Linked DNA regions of Catenulispora sp. GP43. The main gene of each other region encodes a partner of the protein of the gene in region 2 in a complex. Links are inferred from orthologs where the notes say so. Each region holds a gene or a part of one and is shown on either strand. Other genes may lie near its edges.

Region 1 (3,431 bases), on a different replicon or contig from region 2:
GGATCGCCGCGCAGTTCCTCGAGCCGTTGGCACAGGACCTCTTCAGCGGTCTCCTGGTGGCCGGACTCCAGTGCCCCGGCGCCCTTCAGTTCTGTCAGAACTCGATCAAGGTGCTGCTCCAGCTTCCCGGCCGGCCGGTCGACCAGCTGGGCCACATGGGAAAGCGGCAGGCCTTCGCGGTAGCGGAAGACCAAGGCCGCACGCGTGGTCACGGCCAACGCGCTGAACTGCTTCTGGAAGACTTCTTGCTCTGTCATCGTTTCCCCCGTCCTGAGGACCATTCCGTACTTAGATGCGCGAGACGTGGTTCAGGTTCCTGATGGGTACTCTGAATGTGTCGCCTGTGACCTGAAAAGCGGAGTGCCGATGAACGAGCAGCCCGAGGTCGGGCGTCCCAACTACAGCGCCGGCGGCAGCCGGCCCTCGGCCGGTCCGGTACCGCGCCAGGGCGGCGGCCACCCGCCGGAGCAGGGCGCACGGGTGGACCTGCGCGCGGTGGCCGCGATGGCGGCGGCGGCGCTGGCGTGGTCGTCGTGGACGCCGTTCTACAACCTGCCGATAGTCGTGGCTCTGGTGGCCGCGGTCCTGGCGGCCCGTTGGGGGGCGCGGGCCAAGCGGAACATACTGGCCTCGGAGGGGCGGCGGACCGGAGCCGGGATCGCGGACCTGGCGCGGCTGCTGGGGATGGCCGATCTGGCGATCCTGGCCTACCTGATCTTCCACTACTACTTCGTCGCGCACGCCGGCATCAAGGGCGTCCTCACGCTGTTGCTCACGTGACGGAGCGGGCCGGGTGGGACGCGGGAATACCTCCCGGGCCCCTGCCGTTGACCCAGGTGCCGCCGAATGTCACCCGTCCCGTTAAAAGGTCACGGACCTATGTCCGGCATGCGAGAATGAGTGGGTTCGCCGGCACGGCGGACCGTGGTGGGTCCAGGGACCGGACCAGCCGCCTTGATGGCGGCCTTCGCCGGTGCTAGGGTCCCTCCCCTCGTTTTGACCTCACAGGCATGCCCTGGGTAGGCTCGTCGCCGTGCCAGGGGTGTCCCCCCGGCTGCTCCTGCCTGCGCACCGTTCGTTCGGTGGCGTCGGCCCAAGCCGCTCGCCGTTCCGCCGGAGGCAGCAGGGGTCTGTTGGTCGCGACACACCCGACCTCGTGGACTGGACGTCCCGGGTTATACCCGGACAGGACGGACCCGGTCCCGCAGGGGTGTGTGACAAGTGGACAAGCAGGAACTCGACGCGAAACCGAGAGGTAGTAGCTCTCCACGACCGGGGTCGCCCACGTGGAGCCGTAGAAGGAAAGGGAAGGCCAGCACCTAGTGCCTACCATTCAGCAGTTGGTCCGCAAGGGCCGGCAGGACAAGGTTGTGAAGAGCAACACTCCTGCCCTCAAGGGGTCCCCGCAGCGCCGCGGCGTCTGCACCCGCGTGTACACCACCACGCCCAAGAAGCCGAACTCGGCTCTGCGCAAGGTGGCCCGTGTGAAGCTGTCCTCCGGCATCGAGGTCACGGCGTACATCCCGGGCGTCGGCCACAACCTGCAGGAGCACTCGATCGTGCTCGTGCGCGGCGGCCGCGTGAAGGACCTGCCGGGCGTTCGGTACAAGATCGTCCGTGGCTCGCTCGACACCCAGGGCGTCAAGAACCGCAAGCAGGCCCGCAGCCGCTACGGCGCCAAGAAGGAGAAGAGCTAATGCCTCGCAAGGGTCCTGCCCCGAAGCACCCGGTCGTCATCGACCCGGTCTACAACTCGCCCCTGGTCACCTCCCTGGTGAACAAGGTGCTGCTGGACGGCAAGCGCTCCACCGCCGAGCGCATCGTCTACGGCGCCCTGGAAGGCTGCCGCGAGAAGACCGGCACCGACCCGGTGATCACGCTCAAGCGCGCGCTGGACAACGTCAAGCCGACCCTGGAAGTCAAGTCCCGCCGCGTCGGTGGTGCGACCTACCAGGTGCCGATCGAGGTCCGCGCCGGCCGCAGCACCACGCTGGCCCTGCGCTGGCTGGTCGGCTACTCCCGGCAGCGCCGCGAGAAGACCATGACCGAGCGCCTGATGAACGAGCTCCTGGACGCCTCCAACGGCCTGGGTGCCTCGGTCAAGCGCCGCGAGGACACGCACAAGATGGCGGACGCGAACAAGGCGTTCGCGCACTACCGCTGGTAACCCCGGTAGCCGAGACCGCAGAAAGTAGCTGAGCGAAATGGCCCCCAACGCCGTTGACCTGGCCAAGGTCCGCAACATCGGGATCATGGCCCACATCGACGCGGGCAAGACCACGACGACCGAGCGCATCCTGTACTACACGGGTATGAGCTACAAGATCGGCGAGGTCCACGACGGCGCTGCCACCACCGACTGGATGGAGCAGGAGCAGGAGCGTGGCATCACGATCACGTCCGCTGCTGTGACCTGTCACTGGTCGGTGGACAACGTCGACAACACCATCAACATCATCGACACGCCCGGGCACGTGGACTTCACCGTCGAGGTGGAGCGTTCGCTGCGTGTTCTCGACGGCGCGGTCGCGGTGTTCGACGGTGTCGCCGGCGTGGAGCCGCAGTCCGAGACGGTCTGGCGGCAGGCCGACCGTTACGGCGTCCCGCGCATTTGCTTCATCAACAAGCTGGACCGCACCGGTGCGGAGTTCCACCGCTGCGTCGACATGATCGTCACCCGTCTGCAGGCCACCCCGCTGGTCATGCAGCTGCCGATCGGTGCCGAGGCGGACTTCAAGGGCGTCATCGACCTGGTGAAGATGAAGGCCCTGGTGTGGAGCGCCGAGACCAAGCTGGGCGAGGCCTACGACGAGGTCGACATCCCGGACACCCACACCGAGGCCGCCGACGAGTGGCGCGGGCGTCTGCTGGAGACCATCGCCGAGGCCGACGACGAGATGATGGAGCTGTACCTGGAGGGCCAGGAGCCCACCACGGAGCAGCTGTACGCGGCCATCCGCCGCGCCACTCTGGCCGCCAAGCTGAACCCGGTGTTCTGCGGGACCGCGTTCAAGAACAAGGGCGTGCAGCCCCTGCTCGACGCGATCGTGCGCTACCTGCCCTCGCCGCTGGACGTGGAGGCCATCGACGGCCACAAGGTCGGCGACGAGGAGACGGTGCTGCACCGCAAGCCCTCCGACGACGAGCCGATGTCGGCGCTGGCGTTCAAGATCATGAGCGACCCGCACCTGGGCAAGCTCACGTTCGTGCGGGTCTACTCCGGCAAGCTGGAGTCCGGCGGCACGTACCTGAACTCGGTCAAGGGGCGCAAGGAGCGCATCGGCAAGATCTACCGCATGCACGCGAACAAGCGTGAGGAGATCGAGTCGGTGGGCGCCGGCGACATCATCGCCGTCATGGGTCTGAAGGACACCACGACCGGCGAGACGCTGTCGGACACCGCGAACCCGATCATCCTGGAGTCGATGACC
Region 2 (7,044 bases):
ATCGCTGCGGACCGGCACATGGACGTCGAGGAACGCGTCAAACAAGGGTGTCCCTTCGCCGACCTCACGGTCAGCAGTCCCGTCCTCGGCCGCGACTATCGCGAGGGCCACACCTGGCGTGACTCGGTCCTGGACCAGCTCGGCAAGGAGCCGCGGCCGGCTCTGATCGTCATCTCCGAGCTGGACTGGTACGCCTCACCCGCGCAGACGAAGGCCGCGTGGGACCGTCCGCTGAGCGTGCCGGCCGGCCTCGGCGTCCCGATCGCCGCCATCCACGACACCCCCAAGCCCGACGCCGACATCCCGGTCTGCGTCTCCGGCTCGCACCATGACTGGAACGACTGCGCCTTCAGCAAAAGCAGCGCGCTGACCACCGATCCGCTCACCGCGGATCCCCGTGTCACGCCGATCGACTTCAGCTCCCTGCTGTGCCCCGATGCCAAGTGCCCGGCGGTCCTCGACAGTGTCCTTCTCTATCGCGACGACTCCCACCTCACCGATGCCGCCGCCTACCTCCTGATCTCGCGTCTCGCCGCGCGGCTTCCGTTCGCGAGCCCGTGGCGGACGGTGTTCGCCGCTGACTTCCAGGGGCCGGCCGGGTCCTCGCCGCCGTCCCGCGACTGGCTGATCGACACCGGCCACTGCTATCCGGGCTGTCCGGCGCCGGACTGGGGCACCGGCGAGGTAGAGACGATGAGTGCCGACCCGGCCAACGTCCAGCTGGACGGTCACGGCGCCCTACAGCTCACCCCGCTGCGCGCCGCCGACGGCACCTGGACCTCCGGCCGCGTCGAGACCCGCCGCTCCGACTTCGCCGCGCTGCCCGGCGGCGAGCTCCGGATCAGCGCCAAGGTCACGCTTCCCGATGTCACCACCTCCGACGGCACCGGCTACTGGCCCGCGTTCTGGGCGCTCGGCAGCGGCGTCCGCGACGGCAGCGCGCCCTGGCCGTCCGGCGGCGAGATCGACGTCCTCGAAGGGCTGGACGGTCACCCTTCCATGTGGTCCACGCTCCACTGCGGCGCGCCCTGCCACGAGCCGACCGGTCTCACCTCCGGCGAGCGTCCCTGTCCCACCTGCACCTCCGGTACGCACGAGTACTCCGTCGACATCGACCGCTCCCGCAGCCCCGAGCAGATCCGCTGGTCGGTCGACGACACCGAGGTCTTCCAGCTCGACGCCACCGCGGTCGACCCCGCGACCTGGGACGCCGCCGTCCACCACGGGTTCTTCGTGATCTTCGACCTGGCGCTCGGCGGCACCTTCCCCGGCTCGGTCGGCGGTCCGGCCGCCGCGCGTCCCGGCCCCGCCACCGCCGCCGGCCGCCCGATGACCGTAGCCGCCCTCCGGATCTCGACCCGGGAGGGATGACCGCTACCATCGGTGCCCTCGAGAACCCTGGGAGGGGCTGCGCATGGCTGAGAAGTGGGCCGCTATGTCCAAGGGCGCACGGATACTGCTGGTCGCAGTGCTTCTCTATGTCGTGGAGGCGGTCCTGACAGTCGCGACCGACGCCGACACCAACAACGGCTATGCGAGTGTCCTGATCGGCGCGGTCACCTCGACCTTCGGCACGTTCCTGGCGGTCGCCGCGCTGCGCACCGACTACCTCGCGGGCCTGCGGTTGCGCTGGCGGCTGCGCTCCGGCGCCGAGAGTGCCACCGCGACTGTGGCCGCCGTGGTCTCCTTCTACAACAGCGACTTCACCTATCCCGTCTTCGAGTACGCGACCCCCGACGGCGCCACCCACCGGCACGCCGACGCCTCCAGCCGCATGCTGGAGGTCGGGGCGACCGCCGAGGTGCGGTACGTCCCGGCCGAGGCCGACTTCGCGGTCGGGCCGATCGGCCGGTTCAACGTCGTGGTGTTCGCGGTCCTGGCGGCGCTGGGCGCGGTGTTGCTGGTGATGATGCCGTTGATGACCGTGCAGGCGTTGTTCAGCTGAACCAGCTGAATCAGGGGAAACACCGGGGACATCTGTCCGCGCCACACTGATCCGGTGAGCGCACCGACCATCACCGTCGACGAGGTCCCCTGGGACGATCCGCGCGCGGTCGCTCTGCGTGACGCGCAGCGGGCCGAGATAGAGGCCCTCTACGGCCCGGGCAGCGAGCCCGGCGTCGCGCCGACCGCGGCGGACATCGCCGTCTTCCTGATCGCGCAGGTCGCGGGCGTGCCGGCGGGCTGCGGGGCGCTGCGTCCGCTGGAGTCCGGCGCGGCCGAGATCAAGCGCATGTACGTCGTGCCGGACCAGCGCGGCCGGGGTGTCTCCGGCGCCGTCCTGGCGGCGTTGGAACACGCAGCGGTAGCACGCGGCTGGCGCACGCTCCGGTTGGAGACCGGGCCCAAACAGGCCGCCGCGATCCGCTTCTACGAGCGTTCCGGCTACATACGGATCCCGGGTTTCGGAGCGTATGCCGATGAGCCGACGTCCCACTGCTACGCAAGAGAGCTGTAGCGAGTTCGGGGACCGTTTCCTTCAGGGGCGGCACTCCGGGTTACGATGGGGCTTCGTATCCCGTCCACGCGCGACGTCGCGCCATGACTCGAGGCTGCCGGCCGGCAGCGCCGCAAGGAGAGCAGCAGTGAAGAGCGCTGTCGAGACCCTGGACCCGACTCGGGTCCGGCTCACCGTTGAGGTCCCGTTCGAGGAGCTCAAGCCGAGCCTCGACGCGGCCTACAAGAAGATCGCCGAGCAGGTCTCGATCCCGGGCTTCCGCAAGGGCAAGGTCCCGGCCGCGGTCATCGACCAGCGCTTCGGCCGCGGTGCCGCGCTGGAGGAGGCCATCAACTCCTCCCTGCCGCAGTTCTACGGCCAGGCGGTCGAGGAGCACAAGATCGAGGTCGTCGGCCAGCCCGACGTGGACCTGACGGAGCTCGAGCCGGGCCAGGACCTGAAGTTCACCGCCGAGGTGGACGTCCGCCCCGAGTTCGAGGTGCCGGCCTACGACGACATCGAGGTCGAGGTCGAGGACGCGACGGTGGCCGACGAGGCCGTGACCGAGCGCATCGAGGAGATCCGCAAGCGCTTCGGCTCCCTGAAGGAGGTCGAGCGCGAGGTGGCCGACGGCGACTTCGTCACGCTGGACCTGGCCGCCTCGATCGACGGCGAGGTGCTGGAGGACGGCACCGCCAAGGGCATGAGCTACGAGGTCGGCTCCACCCAGCTGATCGAGGGCACCGACGAGGCGATCATCGGCAAGAAGGCCGGCGAGACCGCCTCCTTCACCTCCAAGCTGCTCGGCGGCTCGCACGCCGGCGAGGAGGCGACCATCGAGGTCACCGTCACCGCGGTCAAGGAGCGCGAGCTGCCCGAGCTGGACGACGAGTTCGCCCAGCTGGCCAGCGAGTTCGACACCATGGAGGAGTTCCGCACCAACGTCCGCGAGACGCTGGAGCGCTCCGAGCAGTTCGAGCAGGTCGCCTCGGCCCGGGACAAGGTCCTGGAGGTCCTGCTGGAGCGCGTGGACATCCCGCTGCCCAAGTCCGTCGTGGACGCCGAGCTGGCCTGGCGCAACGAGGCCCTGGACCGGCAGATCGCGATGGGCGGCATGACCCGCGAGGGCTTCTTCAAGCTGCAGGAGAAGACCGAGGAGGAGTACGACGCCGAGCTCGCCGACGAGGTGCGCGACGGGGTCAAGGCCCAGTTCATCCTGGACAAGCTGGCCAACGCCGAGGAGATCTCGGTGAACGAGGGCGAGCTGACCAACCACCTCATCCAGCGCGCGCAGCAGGCCGGCATGCGTCCGGACGAGTTCGCCCAGCAGATCTCCTCGGCGGGCCAGATCCCGGCCCTGGTCGGCGAGGTCCGCCGCGGCAAGGCGCTGAACCTGGTCCTGGAGGCCGCCACGGTCAAGGACGCCTCCGGCAACGAGGTCGACGTCAAGAAGATCAACGCTCCCGACGTCGAGGACACCGACGGCGAGAACCCGGACAGCCACGGCCGCGCGCCCGAGGACGAGCACTACGGCCACAAGCACGACTGATTCCGCGCCGTTCGAACACGCGGTCATACGAAAGCCCCGTCCCCTGCGCAGGAGGCGGGGCTTTCGCGTATGCCGTCAGCGAACAAGGGCCGGGCCGCCGACGTCCCGGGGGAGCGGGGCGTTAGGGTCGTCCTAGGACCGGATCGATCACACCCCTGACAGGGCTCGTCGTCGCCGGTCCGGCATTTCCGCTTCCGACGAACCAGGCAGGGTGAACCTATGACGACGCCGCTGACCCCGATGGCCCGTGCGGGCGTTGACAGCCCGCTCGGCCTGAGCGACCAGGTCTACAACCGGCTGCTGCGCAACCGGATCATCTTCCTGGGCACCCAGGTCGACGACGACATCGCCAACTCGCTCTGTGCCCAGCTGCTGCTGCTCACCGCCGAGGACAGCGAGAAGGACATCTACTTCTACATCAACAGCCCCGGCGGCTCGGTCTCGGCCGGCCTGGCGATCTACGACACGATGATGTACATCCCCAACGACATCGTGACCGTGGGCATGGGCATGGCGGCCTCGATGGGCCAGTTCCTGCTCACCGCCGGCACCCCCGGCAAGCGCTTCGCGCTGCCGAACACCGAGATCCTGCTGCACCAGGGCTCCGCGGGCATCGGCGGCTCGGCGGCGGACATCCGGATCCAGGCCGAGCGCCTGCTGCGCAGCAAGAAGCGGATGGCCGAGCTGACCGCCCAGCACACCGGGCAGTCGCTGGACAAGATCGAGCTGGACTCCGACCGCGACACCTGGTTCAGCGCCGTGGAGGCCAAGGAGTACGGCCTCATCGACGACATCATGACGCACGCCAACGACGTCCCCGGCGCCGGCGGCACCGCCCAGGACTGAGGCCCGTGGCGAGCCCGCTCGCCCGCCCCCCCAGCCCCGCTTCCACCCGGCCGCCCCCTCTCGGAGGACCTCTTTCCATGAACGACATGCTCTACCGCGGGCCCGAGCACGACGCCCGCTACATCGTCCCCAAGTTCAGCGAGCGCACCAGCTACGGCTTCCGCGAGTGGGACCCGTACTCGAAGCTGTTCGACGAGCGGATCATCTTCCTCGGCGTGCAGATCGACGACGCCTCGGCCAACGACGTGATGGCCCAGCTGATCACCCTGGAGTCGATGGACCCGGACCGGGACATCTCGATCTACATCAACAGCCCCGGCGGCTCCTTCACGGCGCTCACCGCCATCTACGACACGATGCAGTGGGTCAAGCCGGACATCCAGACGGTCTGCATGGGCCAGGCCGCCTCCGCGGCCGCCGTGCTGCTGGCGGCCGGCACCCCGGGCAAGCGCCTGGCGCTGCCCAACGCCCGGATCCTGATCCACCAGCCCTGGAGCGAGGGCGGCCGCGGCGACCTGTCGGACCTGGAGATCCAGGCCAACGAGATCCTGCGGATGCGCACCGTCATGGAGCAGATGCTGGCCAAGCACAGCGGCCGCGACGCCGAGCAGGTGCACAAGGACATCGACCGCGACAAGATCCTGTCCGCCGACGAGGCCAAGGACTACGGGATCATCGACCAGGTCCTGACCTCCCGCACGGACACCCTGAACACGCGATGACCGGTTGCGGACACTGATATATGGGCGGGGTGACCCGCCACGGGCCGTGGTATCGGATTATCATTCGATGCCACGGCCGATGCGCTCGCGATTGCCGAGCGCTCAAGCCTTGCCGGGGGTATGAGCGGTACCGTCTTGGGGGACAGACTACGAAGCGCCTCCAGGGCGCCAGTAGTGGGTCCAGCACCGGGATCTTCACAAAGGAGAAGCTCCACCGTGGCACGCATCGACAACGCCGACCTGCTGAAGTGCTCTTTCTGCGGCAAGAGCCAGAAGCAGGTCAAGAAGCTCATCGCGGGCCCCGGCGTGTACATCTGCGACGAGTGCATCGATCTGTGCAACGAGATCATCGAGGAGGAGCCCGGCGAGCCGGCCGCGGCCCGGGGCCTGGCCGAGCTGCCCAAGCCCAAGGAGATCTACGACTTCCTCGACGAGTACGTCATCGGCCAGGAGAACGCCAAGAAGAGCTTGTCGGTGGCGGTGTACAACCACTACAAGCGGGTGCAGGCCGGTGACTACCAGCGCGAGCGCGGCGGGCGCCGGGCCGAGCACATCGAGCTGGCCAAGTCCAACATCCTCATGCTGGGCCCCACCGGCTGCGGCAAGACCTACCTGGCGCAGACCCTGGCCCGGATGCTGAACGTCCCGTTCGCCATCGCCGACGCCACGGCGCTGACCGAGGCCGGGTACGTCGGCGAGGACGTCGAGAACATCCTGCTCAAGCTGATCCAGGCGGCCGACTACGACATCAAGAAGGCCGAGACCGGGATCATCTACATCGACGAGATCGACAAGATCGCCCGCAAGGCCGAGAACCCGTCGATCACCCGGGACGTCTCCGGCGAGGGCGTGCAGCAGGCGCTGCTGAAGATCCTGGAGGGCACGGTCTCCTCGGTGCCGCCGCAGGGCGGCCGCAAGCACCCGCACCAGGAGTTCCTGCAGATCGACACCACCAACGTGCTGTTCATCGTGGCCGGCGCCTTCGAGGGCCTGGACAAGATCGTGGACGCCCGGGTGAACAAGCGCGGGATGGGCTTCACCGCCCAGCTGCGCTCCCGCTACGACGTGGACACCACCGACGTCTTCGCCGACGTGCTGCCCGAGGACCTGCTCAAGTACGGCATGATCCCGGAGTTCGTGGGCCGGCTGCCGGTGGTCACCTCGGTGCACAAGCTGGACCGCGCGGCCCTGGTCCGCATCCTGGTCGAGCCGCGCAACGCGCTGATCAAGCAGTACCAGCGCCTGATGGAGCTCGACGGCGTGGAGCTGGTCTTCGAGGACGACGCCGTGGAGGCCATCGCCGACCAGGCGATCCTGCGCGGCACCGGCGCCCGCGGGCTGCGCGCGATCATGGAGGAGGTGCTGATGTCGGTGATGTACGAGGTCCCCAGCCACTCCGACGTCGGCACCGTGGTCATCACCGGCGAGGTGGTGCGCGAGCACGTGCTGCCCACGCTGGTGCCGCGGGACCAGCAGTTCCGGCGGACCGG

What was found. Proteins that work in one complex are often made in the same cells at the same time.
Region 1: the proteins of tig (region 2) and rpsG are in contact, whole or in part, in a crystal structure (PDB 3GTY), measured with the Thermotoga maritima proteins. The link is inferred for Catenulispora sp. GP43 from one-to-one orthologs. Residues at the interface, in WP_004081061.1 of Thermotoga maritima: Glu122, Val124, Val129, Leu130, Tyr133, Glu188, Gly259, Ile262, Tyr263, Glu266, Ser270, Glu273, Gln274, Glu277, Arg308, Gln311, Ile312, Ser315, Tyr316, Glu325, Arg329, Arg336, Leu363, Phe366, Trp367, Arg373, Leu377, Arg381, Leu384, Glu387; in WP_004081843.1 of Thermotoga maritima: Lys34, Lys52, Lys55, Glu59, Arg62, Gln63, Glu66, Asn67, Lys69, Val71, Arg95, Ala109, Lys110, Lys111, Gly112, Arg113, Pro114, Glu117, Glu121, Ile124, Ala125, Tyr127, Asn128, Asn129, Thr130, Gly131, Lys135, Asp139, Arg142, Met143.

What each region holds. Positions count from the first base shown.
Region 1 is NZ_JBGCCT010000005.1:113,712-117,142, forward strand. Bases 527-3,431 are described here. They hold rpsG (30S ribosomal protein S7), read left to right. Parts: upstream 527-1,696; coding sequence 1,697-2,167; downstream 2,168-3,431. Other genes in these bases: ABH926_RS12555 (hypothetical protein), read left to right, coding at 527-780; rpsL (30S ribosomal protein S12), read left to right, coding at 1,323-1,697; fusA (elongation factor G), read left to right, coding at 2,205-3,431. In the rest of the region: ABH926_RS12550 (hypothetical protein), read right to left, coding at 1-257; more of ABH926_RS12555, read left to right, coding at 367-526.
Region 2 is NZ_JBGCCT010000027.1:100,983-108,026, forward strand. What follows is about bases 1,823-4,785. They hold tig (trigger factor), read left to right. Parts: upstream 1,823-2,585; coding sequence 2,586-3,986; downstream 3,987-4,785. Other genes in these bases: ABH926_RS39655 (hypothetical protein), read left to right, coding at 1,823-1,945; ABH926_RS39660 (GNAT family N-acetyltransferase), read left to right, coding at 2,000-2,458; ABH926_RS39670 (ATP-dependent Clp protease proteolytic subunit), read left to right, coding at 4,206-4,785. In the rest of the region: ABH926_RS39650 (acyltransferase family protein), read left to right, coding at 1-1,371; more of ABH926_RS39655, read left to right, coding at 1,415-1,822; more of ABH926_RS39670, read left to right, coding at 4,786-4,832; ABH926_RS39675 (ATP-dependent Clp protease proteolytic subunit), read left to right, coding at 4,910-5,554; ATP-dependent Clp protease ATP-binding subunit ClpX, read left to right, coding at 5,771-7,044. UniProt on the Bacillus subtilis protein: Involved in protein export. Acts as a chaperone by maintaining the newly synthesized protein in an open conformation. Functions as a peptidyl-prolyl cis-trans isomerase.